Regions from separate parts of the Streptomyces sp. NPDC014991 genome, predicted to be linked through region 1. Evidence: riboswitches for the same ligand, from Rfam matches in the RefSeq annotation. Region 1 holds a riboswitch; each other region holds the start of a gene.
What was found. Region 1 has a riboswitch for cyclic di-AMP ahead of ACF1BE_RS04085 (M23 family metallopeptidase). Riboswitches for the same ligand answer to the same signal wherever they lie in the genome.
Positions count from the first base shown of each region.

Region 2: linked by a shared signal. The riboswitch ahead of ACF1BE_RS09155 (M23 family metallopeptidase) and the one ahead of ACF1BE_RS04085 (M23 family metallopeptidase) in region 1 are both predicted to bind cyclic di-AMP.
Region 3: linked by a shared signal. The riboswitch ahead of ACF1BE_RS15645 (peptidoglycan DD-metalloendopeptidase family protein) and the one ahead of ACF1BE_RS04085 (M23 family metallopeptidase) in region 1 are both predicted to bind cyclic di-AMP.
Region 4: linked by a shared signal. The riboswitch ahead of ACF1BE_RS21335 (transglycosylase SLT domain-containing protein) and the one ahead of ACF1BE_RS04085 (M23 family metallopeptidase) in region 1 are both predicted to bind cyclic di-AMP.

Region 1 is NZ_JBIBVY010000002.1:20,432-25,116, reverse strand. It holds gene ACF1BE_RS04100 (MarR family winged helix-turn-helix transcriptional regulator) at 100-621, opposite strand; gene ACF1BE_RS04095 (dihydrofolate reductase family protein) at 700-1,833, shown strand; tRNA gene ACF1BE_RS04090 (tRNA-Met) at 1,881-1,954, opposite strand; cyclic di-AMP (ydaO/yuaA leader) riboswitch at 2,252-2,416, shown strand; gene ACF1BE_RS04085 (M23 family metallopeptidase) at 2,429-3,493, shown strand; gene ACF1BE_RS04080 (aldo/keto reductase) at 3,592-4,536, shown strand; gene ACF1BE_RS04075 (PrsW family intramembrane metalloprotease) at 4,571-4,685, opposite strand, start outside.
Region 2 is NZ_JBIBVY010000004.1:135,091-139,775, reverse strand. It holds gene ACF1BE_RS09165 (HPr family phosphocarrier protein) at 1-195, shown strand, start outside; gene ACF1BE_RS09160 (GntR family transcriptional regulator) at 446-1,132, opposite strand; gene ACF1BE_RS09155 (M23 family metallopeptidase) at 1,347-2,102, opposite strand; cyclic di-AMP (ydaO/yuaA leader) riboswitch at 2,115-2,275, opposite strand; gene ACF1BE_RS09150 (M16 family metallopeptidase) at 2,507-3,895, opposite strand; gene ACF1BE_RS09145 (M16 family metallopeptidase) at 3,892-4,685, opposite strand, start outside.
Region 3 is NZ_JBIBVY010000008.1:202,824-207,508, forward strand. It holds gene ACF1BE_RS15640 (SGNH/GDSL hydrolase family protein) at 1-754, opposite strand, end outside; gene ACF1BE_RS15645 (peptidoglycan DD-metalloendopeptidase family protein) at 1,007-1,921, opposite strand; cyclic di-AMP (ydaO/yuaA leader) riboswitch at 1,927-2,081, opposite strand; gene ACF1BE_RS15650 (tyrosine-protein phosphatase) at 2,894-3,691, shown strand; gene ACF1BE_RS15655 (DUF6126 family protein) at 3,723-3,845, opposite strand; gene ACF1BE_RS15660 (helix-turn-helix domain-containing protein) at 3,842-4,462, opposite strand; gene ACF1BE_RS15665 (hypothetical protein) at 4,587-4,685, shown strand, end outside.
Region 4 is NZ_JBIBVY010000013.1:103,812-108,496, reverse strand. It holds gene ACF1BE_RS21345 (FAD-dependent oxidoreductase) at 1-429, shown strand, start outside; gene ACF1BE_RS21340 (HAD family hydrolase) at 614-1,426, shown strand; gene ACF1BE_RS21335 (transglycosylase SLT domain-containing protein) at 1,461-1,949, opposite strand; cyclic di-AMP (ydaO/yuaA leader) riboswitch at 1,953-2,133, opposite strand; gene ACF1BE_RS21330 (polyprenyl synthetase family protein) at 2,724-3,734, shown strand; gene ACF1BE_RS21325 (outer membrane lipoprotein carrier protein LolA) at 3,980-4,685, shown strand, end outside.

The DNA of each region.
Region 1 (4,685 bases):
CGGCCCACATGGTTCCGGACCACGTGGTTCGTGGTCCGCGTGGTCGTGGTTCACGTGGTCCGCGATTCGCACCTGTTTCAGAGCAATGAGCGCGGGGCGTCAGTCGGAACAGGGCGACGACCGTCGGCGCCACGGCACGTCCTCCGTCGCGGCCCCGCCGCCGCCGTCCTCCCCCTGGAGGCCGCGCGCGATCCCCGCGCAGATCTCCTCGAGCTGTCCCACCTGCTCCGGGGTCAAACGATCGAACAGTGTGGTGCGCACGGTCCCGACGTGGCCGGGCGCCGTACGTTCCAGCACGGCCGTCCCCTCGTCCGTGAGCACCGCGAGCGAGCTGCGCCGGTCCTGACCGCAGGTCTCCCGGCGCACCAGGCCGTCCCGTTCCAGCCGGGTCACCACGTACGTCAGCCTGCTCCGGGTGATCTTCAGCGTCTCGGCGAGATCGGTCATGCGCAGCCGCCGGCCGGGAGCCTCGGAGAGGTTGGCCAGCACCGAGTAGAACAGATGCGGCATGCCTCCCTCCTGCTGGAGCTGCCGGTCGATCGCGTCCTCCAGCAGCCGGGACGCGGCGAGGTAGGCGCGCCAGGCGCGCTGCTCCTGCGGAGTGAGCCAGCGGGTCGTCATGCCGCCAGTGTAGGTTTGTTCCAAATTTGAACCAAGACTTCGGCCGGTCCACCGGGCCTGCCGCGAGGGAGTACGCCGATGCCCCTGCCGTACGTACTGCTGTCCGCCGCCGTCTCCCTCGACGGCTACCTGGACGACACCGGCCCGGAGCGGCTCCTGCTGTCCGGCCCGGCCGACTTCGACCGGGTCGACGCGGTACGGGCCTCCGTCGACGCCATCCTGATCGGCGCCGGCACGATCCGCGCCGACAATCCGCGCCTGCTGGTCAACTCGGCCGAGCGGCGCGCGGCGCGGGTGGCCGCGGGCCGGCCGGCGTACCCGCTGAAGGTGACCGTCACCGCATCCGGGGACCTCGACCCCGGCGCCCACTTCTGGCACACCGGCGGCGACAAGGTCGTCTACACCACCGACGCCGGCGCCGGCCGGGCCACCCGCCTCCTCGGCGGCACCGCCGACGTCGTGACGCTCGGCCCCGCCCTGGACTGGCGGGCCCTGCTGGAACATCTGCACGACGTGCGGGGCGTCGGCCGCCTGATGGTCGAGGGCGGCGGGCAGGTCCACACCCAGCTGCTCCAGCAGGACCTCGCCGACGAACTCCAGCTGGTCCTCGCCCCGCTCCTCGTCGGCGACCCCGCGGCCCCACGCCTGTTCGGCCCCGGCGCCTACCAGGGCGGACGCCTGCGCCTGACCGACACGCGCCGCATCGAGGACGTCGTCCTCATGCGCTACGAGCCCACGGCCCCCGGCACCGGCCCGGTCCCCACCCCCGCCGACCGCCACTGGCTGCGCACCGCCTGCGAACTCGCCGCGCTCTGCCCGCCCTCCCGGACGGCGTTCAGCGTCGGTGCGGTGGTGGTCGCCGCCGACGGTACGGAGCTGGCCCGCGGCCACTCCCGCGAAGGCGCCGACCCGGTGGTCCACGCGGAGGAGGCGGCCCTGGCGAAGACCGACCCGGCCGACCCGCGCCTGCCCGGCGCCACGGTCTACAGCAGCCTCGAACCCTGCGCCCGCCGCGCCTCCCGGCCCGCCCCCTGTGCCGAGCTGATCCTGCGGGCCGGGGTGCGCCGGGTGGTCACGGCGTGGCGCGAGCCCGACACGTTCGTCGCGGCGGCCGACGGCACGGGCGTCCTGACCGGCGCGGGCGCCCGGGTCGTCGTGCTCCCGGAGCTGGAGGCCCTCGCCAAGGCGCCGAACGGGCATCTGCTCGCCTGACAGCACTCAGGGCCGGAATCCAATGGATTCCGGCCCTGAGTCTTCAGTAGCGGGGACAGGATTTGAACCTGCGACCTCTGGGTTATGAGCCCAGCGAGCTACCGAGCTGCTCCACCCCGCGTCGTTGTGTCTCTACTGTACGCCATCCGCGGGGTGCGATGCACATCGGTTCCGTGCCCCCCGGGGTTCGTCACCGACGGTGACCGGACGGGCGCCGTGCGATGACGATTGAGTCACCATCAAAGCCGCGAGTGACTCCTGTACGTCCGTCAACTCGCCCGGTTTGCAGGCATGGTGACCGGTAAGTCCCCGGGGGAGAACTGTAATGATCAAGGCGAACGGCTTGGAAAGTGACTGGCAGGTCTATTAACGTTCGATAACGCAGCGCGGTCGTCCCAGCCGTCACCAGCGACGGCTCCGCGCGCACACGCCGAATCCCGCAAGGGAACCGGGGAACCACCACCCTGGGGTGAATCTCGCGAATGCCGACGTGGAGCTCACGGAGTCCACGACCGGTATACGCGCGTAGGAGACCTTCCTGCTCCGAACCCGTCAGCTAACCCGGTAGGCGGAGGAAGGAAAGGAGCGCGCCCGCGTGGCGTCCAACCGGCCTGCCCCAGAAACCCCGTTCGTGCCGGCTCAGCGCGAGACCGAGACCTTCGGCTACGACGCCTACCGAGCGGACGAGGGCCCCTGGGAGGAGTGGAACCCCACCGAGGACTCCGTCGCCCCGGTCCGCGGCCGGCACCGCGTCGCCAAGCAGCGAGGCGGCTTCGCCCGCAGCTCCACCGTCCTCGGCGTCGGCGTGATGGCCGCGGTCGGCGCGGGCGGCATGGCCAGCGCCAACACCGGCAAGCCGCCGGTCTCCATCTCCCTGCCGGACCTGCCCTCCGTCGGCTCCCTCTTCGACGACACCTCCACCGCGGTTCCGGAGACCGCCACCACGGCGCTCAGCAGCGTCGGCGTGGCCTCCGCGGACGACCAGCAGGGCACCGACGCGGGCGAGGCCCTGCGCAACCGGATCATGGCCCAGGCCGAGCAGCAGCAGGGCCAGGCCGACAGCAGGGCCACCACCGTCGCGCTCGCCGCCGCCGAGAAGCAGAGCGCGGACGCCGCCGCCCAGGCCGAGAAGGAGGCCGCCGCAAAGGCGGCCGCGGCCAAGGACGAGGCGGAGGCCGCGGCCGAGAAGAAGGCGGAGCAGAAGGCCGCGAAGGAGGCCGAGGAGAAGCGGCAGGCCGAGCAGGCGAAGCTGGCCGGCCAGTACACGCTGCCCACCTCCTCGTACACGATCACCTCGACGTTCGGCCAGGCGGGCACGATGTGGTCCTCCGGTCACCACACCGGCCTCGACTTCGCCGCCCCCACCGGCACCCTCATCAAGGCGGTCCACGGTGGCACGATCACCGAGGCGGGCTGGGCCGGCTCCTACGGCTACCGCACGATCCTCACCCTCGACGACGGCACCGAGCTGTGGTTCTGCCACCAGTCCTCGATCAACGTCACCGCCGGGCAGAAGGTCACCACCGGGGAGGTCATCGGCCGTGTCGGCGCCACCGGCAACGTCACCGGCCCGCACCTGCACCTGGAGGTCCACCCCGGCGGCCAGGCCACCGGCATCGACCCGATGGCGTGGCTACGGGACAAGGGCCTCACCCCCTGACCAGGAGGCCCTCCTCTCCTTCCGGTCTTTGCGGGAACTTGGCGCCGGTCGCGGGATGTGACCACCCGCCGCCGGCGTTGTGGTGACGTATGACCTCACTGACATCACTGCGCACACTCGGCTCCTCCGACCTCCGGGTCTTCCCGCTCGCCCTCGGCGGCAACGTCTTCGGCTGGACCGCCGACGAGCGGACCTCCTTCGCCGTCCTGGACGCCTACTCGGCCGCCGGCGGCAACTTCGTCGACACCGCCGACTCCTACTCCGCCTGGATCGAGGGCAACCGGGGCGGCGAGTCGGAGACGATCATCGGCAAGTGGGTCAAGGCCCGCGGCAACCGCGACGACGTCGTCATCGCCACCAAGGTGAGCCAGCACCCCGAGTTCCGGGGCCTGTCCGCGGCGAACATCAAGGCCGCCGCCGACGCCTCGCTGCGCCGCCTGGACACCGACCACATCGACCTCTACTACACCCACTTCGACCAGCCCGAGGTGCCGGTCGAGGAGATCATCGGCGCGCTGGACGAGCTGGTGAAGGCCGGCAAGGTCCGGCACATCGCCGCCTCCAACATCAGCCCCGAGCGTCTTCGGGCCTCCCTCGACCACTCCGACCGCGAGGGCCTGGCCCGCTACGTCGCCCTCCAGCCCCACTACAACCTGGTCTCCCGCGACACGTACGAGGGCCCGCTCCAGGACCTCGCCGCCCGCGAGAACCTGGCCGCCGTCCCGTACTTCTCCCTGGCCGCAGGCTTCCTCACCGGCAAGTACCGCCCCGGTACGACGGTCGACAGCGCCCGCGCCGGTACGGCCCAGAAGTACGCGGACTCCGAGGGCGGCCGGCGGGTCCTGGCGGCCCTGGACGACATCGCCGCCGCCCACGACGTCCCGGTCGCCACGGTCGCCCTGGCCTGGCTCGCCGCCCGGCCGACCGTCACGGCCCCGATCGCCTCGGCACGCACGGTGGAACAGCTCCCGGCGCTGCTGGGCGTGGCGGACCTGAAGCTCACGGACGACGAGCTGGCAGCCCTGACGACAGCCTCCGCGTAGACCCCCGGGCGCCGATCCTGCCCGGCCGTCCCGGCTACGACCGGTACGGGTTGTACGCCGGGTGGGCGCCCGCCGGGACACCGTGCCAGTACGGCACGGGTCCCGCGTACACCGGCCGGGACGGCGTGGAGGCCCGGGCCGCGTACTCC
Region 2 (4,685 bases), on a different contig from region 1:
GGCGTCCCGGTGACGATCGCCAAGGCTGGAGGCGATCCCGTCAACGCGGCCTCCATGCTGGCCGTCCTGAGTCTGGGCGCCCAGGGAGGCGAGGAGATCGTCCTCGCCTCCGACGCCGAGGGCGCGGACGCCGCCCTCGACCGCCTGGCCAAGCTGGTCTCCGAGGGCCTCGAGGAGCTGCCCGAGACCGTCTGAGCGGCACCGCACAGAACGCCGGAGCCGCGTTCGCCCCCCGGGGCGGCGCGGCTTCGCCGTATCCGCGCAAAGCTCCGCACGGTCCACCGGTTTCCGGCCGCCGGTTCACAACCGGCCCGCGCCGGCATTTCCCGCGAATTCACGGAGAGCGGTTTTCACACGGCGGAGGGCAGCGGGAGGCAGCGGAGGGCAGCGAAAAAAGCCCGCCGAGGCCCCCCGAAATGACTCTCCTTTGTATACGGTGTCCCTGTTAATTCCGCGGGCCCGTCGTGTTTACGGCCCGTTGCGAAGTCCTCACACGCTCCGCGGCGCCCGAGAAACGCAGCCGGTGGCCGCCGGTGGCACGCTCGGTGTGCAGCGCGGTGAGCGCCCGCGCGCGCTCGCCGTCCCCCCGCGCCACCGCGTCCACGATCGCCCCGTGCTCCGCCCACGACTCCACCGGGCCGAGCGGCGTCGCCACCGCGTACATCCAGGCGATCTTGTGCCGCAGCTGGGTGAGCACCGAGGTCAGCGAGGGACTGCCGGAGGCCTGGGCGAGCGTCTCGTGGAACCAGCCGCCCAGCGCGCGCAGATCCTCGCTGCCGCCCCTCCTGGCCCGCTCCTGGCCCAGCCGGACCAGTCCGCGCAGCACCTTCAGATGGGCCTCCGTGCGTCGCTGCGCGGCCCGGGCGGCCCCCAACGGCTCCAGCAGCATCCGCATCTCCAGCAGGTCGGCGGCCTCCTGCTCGGTCGGTTCGGCCACGCACGCGCCCGCGTGCCGGCGTGTCACCACGAAGCCCTCCGCCTCCAGGGTGCGCAGGGCCTCTCGGACGGGGACACGCGAGACGCCGTAGCGGCGGGCCAGGACTTCCTCGGTGAGGCGGCTGCCGCGCTCGTAGACACCGGCGACGATGTCGTCCCGGACAGCGGTGCACACCGATTGCGCCGGAATACGCATGACCGACCTCCGCCTCAATACCCGTAAAACGCCGACGATGGACGCGTGTTCCCGCGACTCTATTCCAAGGGACTCGAATTTCCGACGGCAGGGAGTCATCCATGGATATTTTTTGGTCAGCGGGTCCTGCGGGCACCGGAAGGAAACGCGGAAAAAGGCGAAAGCCCCGGCTCGGTGAGCCGGGGCTTCGGATGCCGTGCGGACGACCGTCCGGTCAGACGTTCACGCCGTGCTTGCGGAGATAGGCGACGGGGTCGATGTCCGAGCCGTAGTCGGGGGTCGTACGGGCCTCGAAGTGCAGGTGCGGGCCGGTGACGTTGCCGGTCGCGCCCGACACGCCGATCTGCTGCCCCGGGACGACCTTCTGGCCCACCGTGACGCCGATGGACGACAGGTGGCCGTACTGGGTGTACATGCCGTCGGCCATCCGGATCACGATCTGGTTGCCGTACGCGCCGCCCCAGCCAGTGGAGACGACCGTGCCGGAACCCACCGCGTGGACGGAGGTGCCGCTGGCCGCGTGGAAGTCGACGCCGGTGTGCGAACCGGAGGACCACAGGGAGCTGCTGGCCTGGTAGGCCGTGGAGACGTACGAGTGCGCGATCGGGATCACGAAGGCGTTCAGCCGCTTGCGCTCGGCCTCACGAGCGGCACGGACCCGCGCCTCACGGACCTCCTCGGCCCGCTTCGCGGCCGCCTTCTCCGCGGCCTCCTCGGCCGCCTTCTGCTCGGCGGCCTGCTGCTGGGCGGCGGCCTGCGCGTCGATCTGCTCGGCGACGTCGTCGTTCACGGTGAGGACCGGAGTGAGGCCGGTCTGCTCCACGGGGCTTTCGGCGGCGAGCGCCGGGGACGCAGCGAGGGTGCCGATGACACCGGTGGTGGTGAGGGCCGCGACACCCGCCGCCTGAGCGGTGGTGCGCTTGACCCGGCCGGGCTTGCGGTGCTTCCCGGTGGCGCACATGAACGCCATGAAGTGGCTGGTCCTTTCCTTCCCTCTCGCCTACCGGGTTAGCTGACGGGTTCGGAGCAGGAAGGTCTCCTACGGGCCCCCTCGCTCACGCGCGGGCGCCCGATTCACCCCAGGGACGATGGGTCCCCGGCTCCCCTGGCTCGCGCCGTACGGGGACTCGGCGATGACTGTCCGGTGCCGCGGGTGCGGCGCACTGCCTGACGAACAGCCCGCATGACGGTACGGCGGCCCGCTTCTCATCCTCAAACAGATCCGGGTTTTTGTAGCGCATCCCACAGGGCAGACAGGCAACCTCCGCCCCAAAACGGGCATCTGAGGGAACGAGTGGAACAGCAGGGGCCCTGACGACCCGTAGGTCGGCAGGGCCCCACGCGCACATGGCACCGGCGCGTCCGCCGGTGCGTCTACTCCGCGGCGACGACGGTGACTTCGCCGATGCCGAGCGCCTCGACCGGCGCCTTGATCTGGGACGCGTCACCGACGAGGACCGTCACCAGGCGGTCCACCGGGAAGGCGTTCACGACGGCCGCGGTGGCCTCCACCGTGCCCGTTGCGGCCAGCCGCTGATACAGCGTCGCCTGGAAGTCGTCGGGCAGGTGCTGCTCGACCTGGTCGGCCAGCGTGCTGGCGACGGCCGCCGCGGTCTCGTACTTCAGCGGCGCCACACCGACGAGGTTCTGCACGGCGACGTCCCGCTCCGCGTCGGTCAGGCCCTCCGCCGCGAGCGTGCGCAGCACCTTCCACAGGTCGTCCAGCGCGGGGCCGGTGTTCGGCGTGTCCACCGAGCCGCTGATGGCGAGCATCGCCGCGCCCGTGCCGTCCGGCGCCGAGCGCAGGACCTGACCGAAGGCGCGCACACCGTAGGTGTAGCCCTTCTCCTCGCGCAGGACGCGGTCCAGTCGGGAGGTGAGGGTGCCGCCGAGGCAGTACGTGCCGAGCACCTGGGCGGGCCAGACCCGGTCGTGCCGGTCGGCCCCGACGCGGCCGATGAGCAGCTGCGTCTGGACGGCACCGGGCCGGTCCACGACGATCACGCGCCCGGTGTCGTCGGCGGTCACCGGCGGGACGGGCCGCGGCTCGCCCGGCGTGCCGGTCCAGGCGCCCAGGGTGTCGGCGAGCAGCGCGTCCAGATCGGCGCCGGTCAGGTCGCCGACGACGACCACGGTGGCCGTGGCGGGCCGCACATGGCGGTCGTAGAAGGCGCGCACGGCCTCCGCGTCGATCTTCCCGACCGTCTCCTCGGTGCCCTGGCGCGGGCGGGACATGCGCGAGGTCGCCGGGAACAGCTCCCTGGAGAGTTCCTTGGCGGCCCGGCGAGCCGGACTGGCCAGCTCGTGCGGGATCTCGTCCAGGCGGTTGCGGACCAGCCGCTCGACCTCGCTCTCGGCGAAGGCGGGCGCACGCAGGGCGTCGGCGAGCAGGCCGAGACCCCTGGCCAGGCGGGAGGCCGGGACCTCCAGGCCGAGCCGGACACCGGGGTGGTCGGCGTGCGCGTCGAGCGTGGCGCCCGCGCGCTCCAGCTCGGCGGCGAACTCCTCGGCCGAGTGCTTGTCGGTGCCCTCGGAGAAGGCCCGCGCCATGATCGTGGCGACGCCGTCCAGGCCGGCGGGCTCGGCGTCCAGCGGCGCGTCCAGCAGCACCTCCACGGCGACGACCTGCTGGCCGGGGCGGTGGCAGCGCAGCACGGTCAGGCCGTTGCCGAGGGTGCCGCGCTCCGGGGCCGGGAACGCCCAGGGCCTGGCCTCACCGGGCTGCGGCTGGGGGTGGAACTCCATGGTGGCGAGCTCGGTCACTTGGCCGTCTCCTCGTTCTCGGTCTCGACGCGGCCCGCCTCTACGGTGGCTTCCCGCTCCGGGTCCTCGGGGACCGCGGTGTCCTCGACGGCCTCCGGGGACTTCGGCTCGTAGACGAGGACCGCGCGGTTGTCGGGGCGCAGTCGGGCCTTGGCGACCTCCCGCACCTCCTCGGGGGTGACCTCCAGGACGCGCCGCACCGCGGTGAGGGCGAGCTGCGGGTCACCGAACAGGACGGCGTACCGGCACAGTTCGTCGGCGCGGCCCGCGACGGTGCCGAGCCGGTCCAGCCACTCGCGCTCCAGCTGGGCCTGCGCGCGCTCCATCTCCTCGGGGGTGGGGCCCTCCTCGGCGAACCGGGCCAGCTCCTCGTCGATGGCGGCCTCGATGACCGGCACCTCGACGTCACCGGACGTCTTCACGTCCAGCCAGCCCATGGAGGGCGCGCCGGCCAGGCGCAGCAGGCCGAAGCCGGCCGCGACGGCCGTACGGTCGCGGCGCACCAGCCGGTTGTAGAGCCGGGAGGACTCGCCGCCGCCGAGGACGGTCAGGGCGAGGTCGGCCGCGTCGCACGCGCGCGTACCGTCGTGCGGCAGCCGGTAGGCGGCCATCAGGGCGCGCGCGGGGACCTCCTCCACGACGACCTCGCGCAGCTGCTCACCGATGACGTCCGGCAGGGAACCGTCGCGGGGCTCGGGCTTGCCGTCGTGGGCGGCGATGGAGCCGAAGTACTTCTCGACCCAGGCGAGGGTCTGCTCGGGGTCGATGTCGCCGACCACGGAGAGCACCG
Region 3 (4,685 bases), on a different contig from region 1:
CGTCCGGCGACAGGAGGCCCTTGGCGGTCACGTGGTCGCCGGAGGACTCCCCGCGCAGCCGGCGCCCGATCCAGGGGACGAGGTGCTCGCGGGCCCAGTGCACGTCGTCGCGGCGGATCTCCAGGGTGCCCCGGGGCGGCAGCGGCGGCCACGGCTGCTCGGGGTCGGCGGGGATGTCCAGGCCGAGGGCCTGCCCGGCCCGCAGGGCCACGCGCGTGTGCCCCTCGGGCGAGAGGTGCAGCCGGTCCCGGTCCCAGGCCCTGCGGTCCTGCACGGACTTGAGGGACCACAGGTCGAGCACGGGGCAGCCGTACCGGTCGGCGACGGCGCGGACGTGCCCGTTGTACGTGGCGATCTTGCCGCGCAGGTGCTTGAGCACGGGCACGCCTCGGGTGTCGAAGCCGGTCGTCACCAGCACCGTGCCGACGGCCTCGGTCAGTCGGGCCACGGCGCGTTCGAAGCGCTCGGCCACCTCGTCGGGGTCGGTGCCCGGGCGGATGATGTCGTTGCCGCCCGCGCAGAAGGAGACCAGGTCCGGAGCCAGTTCCAGGGCCTTGGGGAGCTGGTCCGCCATGACCTGGTCCAGCAGTTTGCCGCGCACGGCGAGGTTGGTGTACTGGAAGTCGCCCTCGGGACGCCGGTCGGCGAGCAGCACCGCGAACCGGTCTGCCCAGCCCACGAACGCCCCGTCGGGACCGGGGTCGCCGACGCCCTCGGTGAAGCTGTCCCCCACCGCTACGTACGACCCGATCACTGATCTGTTGTCATTCTTCGAATCGTCTGCCACGTCGGATCATGATTCACCTTCCGGTGTGACCTACGCGACCGTAAGCGGGGGTTGACGATCGGTGAGATGAGCCACTCCAGGGATCGCGCCCATCACGGAATAGGGCGGCCGTCAGGCGCGTTGAACGCCGCACAACCGGAACACCGAAGGCCGGGCCCCGAGTTCGGGGTCCGGCCTTCGGTGTGCGTGTCAGGCAGGTGGTGCGGAAGGGGCCGGGCGTCAGCCCACGGCGAGGCCGTGCCGGCGGAGGTAGCCGACCGGGTCGATGTCGGAGCCGTAGTCCGGCGTGGTGCGGATCTCGAAGTGCAGGTGCGGGCCGGTCACGTTTCCGGTGGCGCCGGACAGGCCTATCTGCTGGCCCGGGGAGACGCTCTGGCCGGCCGAGACGGAGAGCTGGGAGAGGTGGCCGTACTGGGCGTAGTAGCCGTCGTGCAGCCGGATGACGACCTGGTTGCCGTACGCGCCGCCCCAGCCGGCGGAGACGACGGTGCCCGCGGCGACGGCCTTCAGGGAAGTGCCGGTCGGGACGACGAAGTCGACGCCGGTGTGGTAGCCGCTGGACCACATCCCGCCGGCCACGTGGTAGGCGGTGCCGGTGGCGGCGCCGGCCACCGGGAGGGTGTAGCCGGTGGAGGTGGACGTGGGTGCGGATCCGGAGGACGGCGCCGCCTGCGCGGACCGGGCGGACCGGGTGGACTTCGGGGCGGCCGGGACGTGCCGCGGGGCGGCGGTCTCGGTGCGCGTCCGCGCGGCCTTCGCGCCCAGGCTGAGCTTCAGGCCCGGGTGGATCAGCGACGGATCGGCGCCGACGGCCTGCCGGTTGTCGTCGTAGAGGCGCTGCCAGCCGCCGCTGACACGCTGCTCGTCGGCGATCTTCGAGAGGTAGTCCCCGCTGCGGACCGTGTAGGTGCGCAGGCTCGTGCCGGGCTGCGCGGCGGTCTTGTCCGCCGTGTCCGGGAGGGACTGCACGGTCTTTCCGGACACGGCCTGCGCGGGGGCCGCGGCCTGCGCGGCGTGCGCGCCGGTGGCCCCGATCAGCGGGAGTGCCAGCGCGGCGCCACCGGTTCCGGCGGCGGCGATGGAGCGGGAGAAGCGCTGGGGCTTGGGGCGTCGGTGCTTACCCTTGGCGGGCATGGCGCGGTTCCTCTCCGGCGCCTGCGAGGTCAGCTGTCGGGTTCGGGCTGGAGCTGCCCGGCCGTGCGCTGCACGGCTGCACCCCAAAGCCTGTCGCGGAGACCGGACAGGCAGTCGTACCTGGTGGGTCCCCCGCTCCTGCCGGACGCGGGTCAAGTGAGGGGCTCCGGGCGGCGGCAGGATTCGGCGTCCCGTCCGGATTGGTGGTGAACGTAAGCGAGCGGGACGCGAGGAAACAAGCATCGGATGCCCGCTGTTCGTGTTTCGGGTGACCGGATAGGGGGTTTCATGGTCACCCTGCGTTGTTTCCGTCTCCCCCCTCCCCTCAATTTCCCTTGTGCGCACCGGAATTACGTGAACATGACGCGCGACGCACGGTCACGGATATGACGCTCCTCACTTGAGCCCTCCCCAGACCGTCCCCTTTGGCGCCGAGTTGGACGAAAAGCCGCAATTCGGTCAGCCGGCTCAGATGCGACGCAACCGGAATGCCGGGTCGCGTCCGCGTGGCCGCGCTTCTCGGTGACGTCGGTGCCGAGGGCGGCCCTGGGCAGGTGCTGGTGGCCGGTGCGGCTCGGCAGCGGGGCCGCCCTCGACGGGATACTCCTCGCGGCCGTCGAGCGGGGACTCCGAGGGCCGGCGACCGGGCAGCGGGCCGGCCGTGAGGGCCTCGGCGCCGGCGAGGGCGAGCCGCGGCCCCCAGTACGGGCGGAGCGGCTCGCCCTCGCCGGTGAGGTGCGGGGCGTGACCGCTGCCGGGCCCGGCAGGAGACACGTACGGCCCTCTTCGGCGATGTCCGCCGCCCAGACCTCACAGGTGCCGGCTCCCGCATCAGGCATCGCCGTCATCGAGGACACCGGAGCGCGTGACCATGCCTGTGGACAACTCGTCGCCCGGGGAAATCGATGTCGTATCGTCGTCGCAGTGCCCGCCGGTGAGCCGCTCCGGCGGGGCCGACCGGGAGGAGCCCCCGTGACGCAGCAGGTCCCGTCGACCGAGCCGGAGCTGGCCGGAGTGCGCAATTTCCGTGACGTGGGCGGGTTGCCGACCACGGACGGACGGCGGGTGCGCTACGGCGTGCTGTTCCGCAGCGGGCATCTGGCGCACGCGACCGAGGACGACGCGGCGTTCCTCGCCTCCCTGGGCCTGCACACGGTGTTCGACTTCCGCAACGCGGCCGACCAGACGCTGGAGGGCCCCGACGTCGAGCTGCCCGGCGTGCGGAACGTGAATCTGCCGCTGAGCGACCCGGCGGACGGCGCGGAGTTCTGGAAGATGGTCCGGGACGGCGACCTCGACCAGCTGCGCGCGATCCTCGCCGACGGCAAGGGGGCGGCCCGGATGATCGCCTCCTACCGGAAGATCGTCAGAGAGCGCACCGCCGAGCACTCCCGGGTGCTGCACGCGCTCGCCGGTGACAGCGTGCCCGCGCTGATGCACTGCGCGGCCGGCAAGGACCGCGCGGGCATCTCCATAGCGGTGACGCTCCTCGCCCTGGGGGTGGAGCGGGACGCGATCGTCGCGGACTACCTGGAGTCCAAAGCCCGGCACCGCCGCTACAAGGTCCGCCGCAGCGGTAGCGCGGACTCCGCGTACACCCCCGAGATCATGGAGCTGCTCGACCCGCTCTTCGACGCCCGCGCCGAGTACCTGGAAGCGGCCTTCGAGAGCATCGCGGAGACCTGGGGCGACGTCGACACCTACCTGTGTCAGGGCCTGGACCTCTCCCCCGGGACCCGTGAACGGCTCCGCGAGCGCCTGCTGGACTGACCGGTGACCCCGGCCGCGGCCGCCCGGCGGTTCACGACTTGGCGCCCACCGTGAACAGCAGGTACAGGAACGCGGCCAGGACATGCCCGAGGGCGATGTAGATGACCAGCCGGATCCAGAGGGAACGGGGGAACTTGGTCTCGAAATCGCTCATGGCAGCTCTCCGGTCAGCGGCCCCAGGCACAGCGTGGCCGTGGGACTCTGCAACAGGGTGTGGACGAACAGCAGCTCGACGCCGTCCTGGTCCTCGGCGGCGAGGCGGTGCGGGGTGAGGGAGTCGAAGTGCGCGCTGTCACCGGGGGCGAGCAGGTGCGCGGTGTCGCCGAGCCGCAGCCGCAGCCGCCCCCTCAGGACGTACAGCCACTCCTCACCGGGATGCACGCGCACGATGTCGCCCTGCGAGCCGTGGGGCACGCGCACCCGCAGGGCCTGCATACCGCGCCCGGGCGCCCCGGCCTGCACGTACGTCCAGCCGCCCGCCTGCGTGGGCTCCATGTCGGAGGCCCGCAGGATCGCGTCCCGGTCGGTGACCGTCTCACCGAGCAGCTCGGAGACGGTCGTACCGTAGATACGGGCGAGCGCGAGGAGCATCGGCAGCGAGGGCTGGCGGTGCCCGGTCTCCAGACGGGACAGGTGGGCCGGCGAGAGCCCCGCGGCACGCGCCGCGGCCTCCAGGGTCAGCCCCGCACGCCGGCGCAGGGCGCGCAGCTGGGGCGCGACGGCGGGCAGGTCGTCGCCCGGTCCCCGCGGCGGGACGTCTGAGGCGTTCATGCCTCCATTCAGCCCGATTTTTGCCCGTGCGGCAATTTCTTTGCCTCAGAGGCAATAAGCGCGACCGCCATGTGCCGCTACGATCGAACCCTGGATTTGAACGCGTTCAGAACAGGGGGATCTCATGTCCGCGAGCACCACGGGCCGAGCCGACACGCCCGCCGGCGGCCTCAGCCCCACCGCACTCGTCCTGGGGACCATGGCCGCCGCGGGCGTGTGGCCG
Region 4 (4,685 bases), on a different contig from region 1:
CACTACCTGGTCCGCCGGGTCCTCGGCCCGCTCGGCGCCTGGTGGCTGCGCGAACGTTTCGAGAGCGGTGTGCGGGTGCGGGACGTCGAGCGGGTGGTGGGCGCCGAGGCCCCGGACGGCAGCCCCGTGCTCACCGTCCGCACCCACGCCGGGCGGACCGAGCGGCTCACCGCCGACCACGTCATCGCCGCCACCGGCTACCGCGTCGATCTCGCGGCGATGGACTTCCTCGGCCACGGACTGCGCACCCGGCTGGCGGTGAGCCGCGGCACGCCCCGACTCGGCCCCGGTTACGTCTCCTCCGTACCGGGTCTGTACTTCACCGGCCTGCCGGCGGCGTCCTCGTACGGGCCGGTGATGCGCTTCGTCTGCGGTACGGAGTTCGCCTCCCCGCGTCTGGCGAGGCACCTGGCGGCGGCCCACGGGTGAGGCGTTGCGTCCGGGCCCGTCACCCGTTCCGCCTCCGTCCGGGCAGCCGGTGCCGAAGCCGCCGGGGCCCACCGTCCAGGGGCCCGCAGGGACCAGCCGGAACCGGCCGGTTGGGGCCGGTCAGCACGTAAGTGCCAGTAGGGACAGGTGAGTCGGCGGGGTGCGGTGTCCGTATTCTCTGATCATGGCACCCACCCCCGCGTACGCCCTGATCGCCACCGACCTGGACGGGACGCTGCTGCGCGGCGACGACACCGTCTCCGACCGGTCGCTCGCCGCGCTCGCGCGGGTGGCGCGGGCCGGTGCCCGTCACCTGGTGGTGACGGGCCGTCCCGCCCCGCGGGTACGGCCGCTCCTTGCGCACCTCGGCTGCACGGGGCTCGCGGTGTGCGGGCAGGGCGCGCAGCTCTACGACGCCGGGACCGGCCGCCTGCTGTGGTCGGTCCGGCTGGACCGGGAGCTGGCGGAGACCGCGCTCGGCAAGATCGAGGCGGAGGTGGGGCAGGTCTTCGCGGCGGTCGACCAGGACGGCGTGGACGGCCTCACGCTCATCGAGCCCGGCTACCGGATGCCCCATCCGACGCTGCCCGCGCTGCGGGTCCGCCGGCGGGACGACCTGTGGCGCGCGCCCATCAGCAAGGTGCTGCTGCGTCATGCCGCCCTGTCCGACGACGACCTGGCGGCCGTGGCGCGTGCGGTGGTGGGCTCGCTGGCGACGGTCACGATGTCGGGGCCGGGGACCGTGGAGCTCCAGCCGAGCGGGGTGACCAAGGCGACGGGGCTGGCGCTGGCCGCCGAGCGGCTGGGGATCGGGGCCGGACGGGCCCTCGCCTTCGGTGACATGCCCAACGACATCCCGATGTTCGAGTGGGCCGGCCACGGCGTCGCGATGGCCAACGCCCACGCCGAGCTCAGGGCGGTCGCGGACGAGGTCACCTCGTCCAACGAGGACGACGGCATCGCCGTCGTCCTCGAGAGACTGTTCCCGGCCGACTGACCGGGATGTCAGCAGCGCCCGCCGCCGGTGCCGGTCAGTACGCGCCGAACACGTTGTCGATCGAGCCGTACCGCGCGGCCGCGTAGTTGCAGGCGGCGGTGATGTTCGCGACCGGGTCGTAGATGTCGAACGACGTTCCGGCCACGTGGTAGGCCTTGAAGGTGGGGTCGATGACCTGGAGCAGGCCCTTGGACGGGATGCCCGCGGCCGCGTTGGAGTCCCACAGGTTGATGGCGGCCGGGTTGCCCGACGACTCGCGGATGATGTTGCGGTAGATGCCGTTGTAGGTGCCCGGGATGCCCTTCTGAGCCATGATCGCGAGCGACTCGCGGATCCAGCCGTCGAGGGTGTTCGGGTAGCCGGCGGGGGTGCCGGCGGCCGTCACGGCGGTGGTGGTGGCCGCGGCGGCGCTGGTGGCGCCGACGAGCGGCAGTGCGAGGAGGGCGGCGCCGGTGCCCGCGGCGGCGAGGGCGCGGACGAGGCGGCTGTTGCGGTGGCGGCGGTACTGAACGGCGGCAGACATGGGTGTTCCTCTCCGACGCCTGCGAGGTGAGCTGTCGGGTTCGGGCGGGGAGGCGCCCGGCCGCGCCCTGGAGAAGGCACGGCTTCACCCCTAGCCGTTCCGGCGCGGCGTGTGCCGTGCCGGAACGGCGGCTTACCTGGGTCCCCCGCTCCTGCCGTACGAATGAGTTCGTGGATGGGTGATGTGGGCGGCGGCAGGATTAGGCGTCCGCCCGACGGCCGGGAACGTATGCGAGAGCACATGTCGGGAACAAGTGCCGGAATCACACAACGCACTATTTGACCTTGATCGACGCTGTATGGGGCACTTGATCCTTTGCGGCTGCCAACCCTCAACTCGCCTATGGCGCAGGGGCTCGGGAGGGTGTGGGCGTGCGGATCGGCCGGACCGGCGCGTGACCCAATTCACGAAATAGCAAATCGCTCCAAAACGGACAAGAAGGGAATCGGGGCGTTCCGGTCCTGAAGTCCGGTGGCGGGGGAACCGGGATCGGGCGCACGTCATTGCCGCGGGTGCGGGCGGTTGGCCGAAAGGGGGCGGGCGGAAGAAGTGGAGACATTACGACACCGTAGGCAAATTACCGTTAAGTCGATAAATGTCCCTTCTTACCACCCGATCACACTCCTGCCCGCTCTGATCTGATACCGCCCAGGCTGGACCGGTGGGCGCTATCGGTGATCGAAAGAGGACCGGATACGCTGAGTTGAGTGAGGGCAGCGACCTATCGACAAACCGTGTGATCGCCAGCAGACAGCAGCAGACAGGAGACCCCTCGTGACCGTCGTCGGGCCGTTTGGGCTGAGCGTGCGGGACCAGGCTCTGGAAGCCGATGTCCAGGCCGGATTGACGGCTGTCGAGGAAGGCTTGCTCGAGGCCACCAAGAGCGAGGTCCCGTTCATCACGGAGGCCGCGCAGCACCTCGTACGGGCCGGTGGGAAGCGGTTCAGGCCGCTGCTCGTGATGCTCGCGGCACAGTTCGGCGACCCCTACGCGCCGGGTGTCGTACCCTCCGCCGTGGTCGTGGAGCTGACCCATCTGGCCACGCTGTACCACGACGACGTGATGGACGAGGCGGCCGTGCGGCGCGGCGTGGCCAGCGCCAACACGCGCTGGGGCAACTCCGTCGCGGTCCTCACCGGCGACTTCCTCTTCGCCCGCGCCTCCCAGATCCTCGCCGACCTCGGGCCCGAGGCGGTCCGGGTGCAGGCCCTGGCGTTCGAACGACTGGTAACCGGCCAGATTCTGGAGACCGCGGGCCCCTCGGACGGCCGCGACCCGGTCGAGCACTACCTGGACGTGCTCGGCGGCAAGACGGGCTCCCTGGTGGCGGTGTCGTGCCGGTTCGGCGCGATGATGTCCGGCGCCGACGAGAGGGTCGTCGACGTGCTCACCCAGTACGGCGAACGGCTGGGCGTCGCCTTCCAGCTCGCCGACGACGTCCTGGACATCGCCTCCGACTCCCACGAGTCCGGCAAGACCCCGGGCACCGACCTGCGCGAGGGCATCCCCACCCTCCCCGTGCTCCGGCTGCGCGAGCGGGCCGCCCGGCTGGGCCGGTCCGAGGACCTCGCGCTGTGCGAGCTGCTGGACTCCGACCTCAGCGACGACGCCCGGCACGCCGAGGCGCTGACCGCGCTGCGCGCGCATCCCGCGCTGGAACAGGCCCGCCGGGACACCGTGCGGTACGCGGAGGAGGCGCGGGCCGCGCTGGCGCCGCTGCGCGAGTGCGACGCCAAGGCGGCGCTGCTGGAGCTGTGCGACGCGGTGGTGCACCGCGCCGGCTGAACCGGCCCGGCACCCCTTCGGGCGGCGTCTTCCGTACGACCCCTACGGGTCGGGGGAGATGCCGCCTTCGTATGTCATACCGCAGGCGTACACGGAGTTGGCCCCGAGGGCTGACGCTTCCGTGCGGCCGATTTGGTCAGATGGTCACTACGGAAAACACCACTCCTCACCGATTCGGGTGAGAATGGCGGCTCAGGTGGACCAGCGCGAGGACAGCCGCCGCCGACGACGGAGGTAAGGCACACATGGCACCGTACGCATCCGACGACGCAGTGGACGCCGCGCGCGACGAGGACCCGCGTTCCGGCCGGCGCAAGGCCGCCCGGTACGCCGTCCCGGTCGCGGTGGTGGGGGTGGCCGCGGTCACGATCGGCCTCGTCCCGGCGCTCGCCGACTCCGGTGACCCCGACCTGCCGAAGATCAGCGCACAACAGCTCGTCGAGAAGATCGCCAGGTCGGACGTGCAGCAGCTGTCCGGCACCGTGAAGATCAGCACCGACCTCGGGCTGCCCGAACTCGGCGGCCTGGAGAACAGCCTGCTCTCCGGGGCGGACAAGGGCTCCGGCGACGGCTCCTCCGCCGACCCGCGGACCAGGCTCACCGAGCTGGTCTCCGGCACGCACACCCTGCGCGTCGCAGCCGACGGCCCCGACCGGCAGAAGCTGTCGCTGCTGGAGAGCGGCGCCGAGTACAGCCTGATCCACGACGGCAAGGACGTCTGGGGCTACGACAGCAAGAGCAACGAGGTCCACCACTCCACCGCGGCCGGCTCTGGGGGCCACGGGGCCGAACCGCCGGCGATGCCGAAGGACTTCGCCGACAAGGCCCTGAAATCGGTCGACGACACCACGTCCGTCACCGTCGACGGCACCGCCCAGGTCGCCGGGCGCGACGCCTACAAGCTGCTGATCAAGCCCAGGCAGTCCGGTACCACCGTCGGCGCGATCAGCA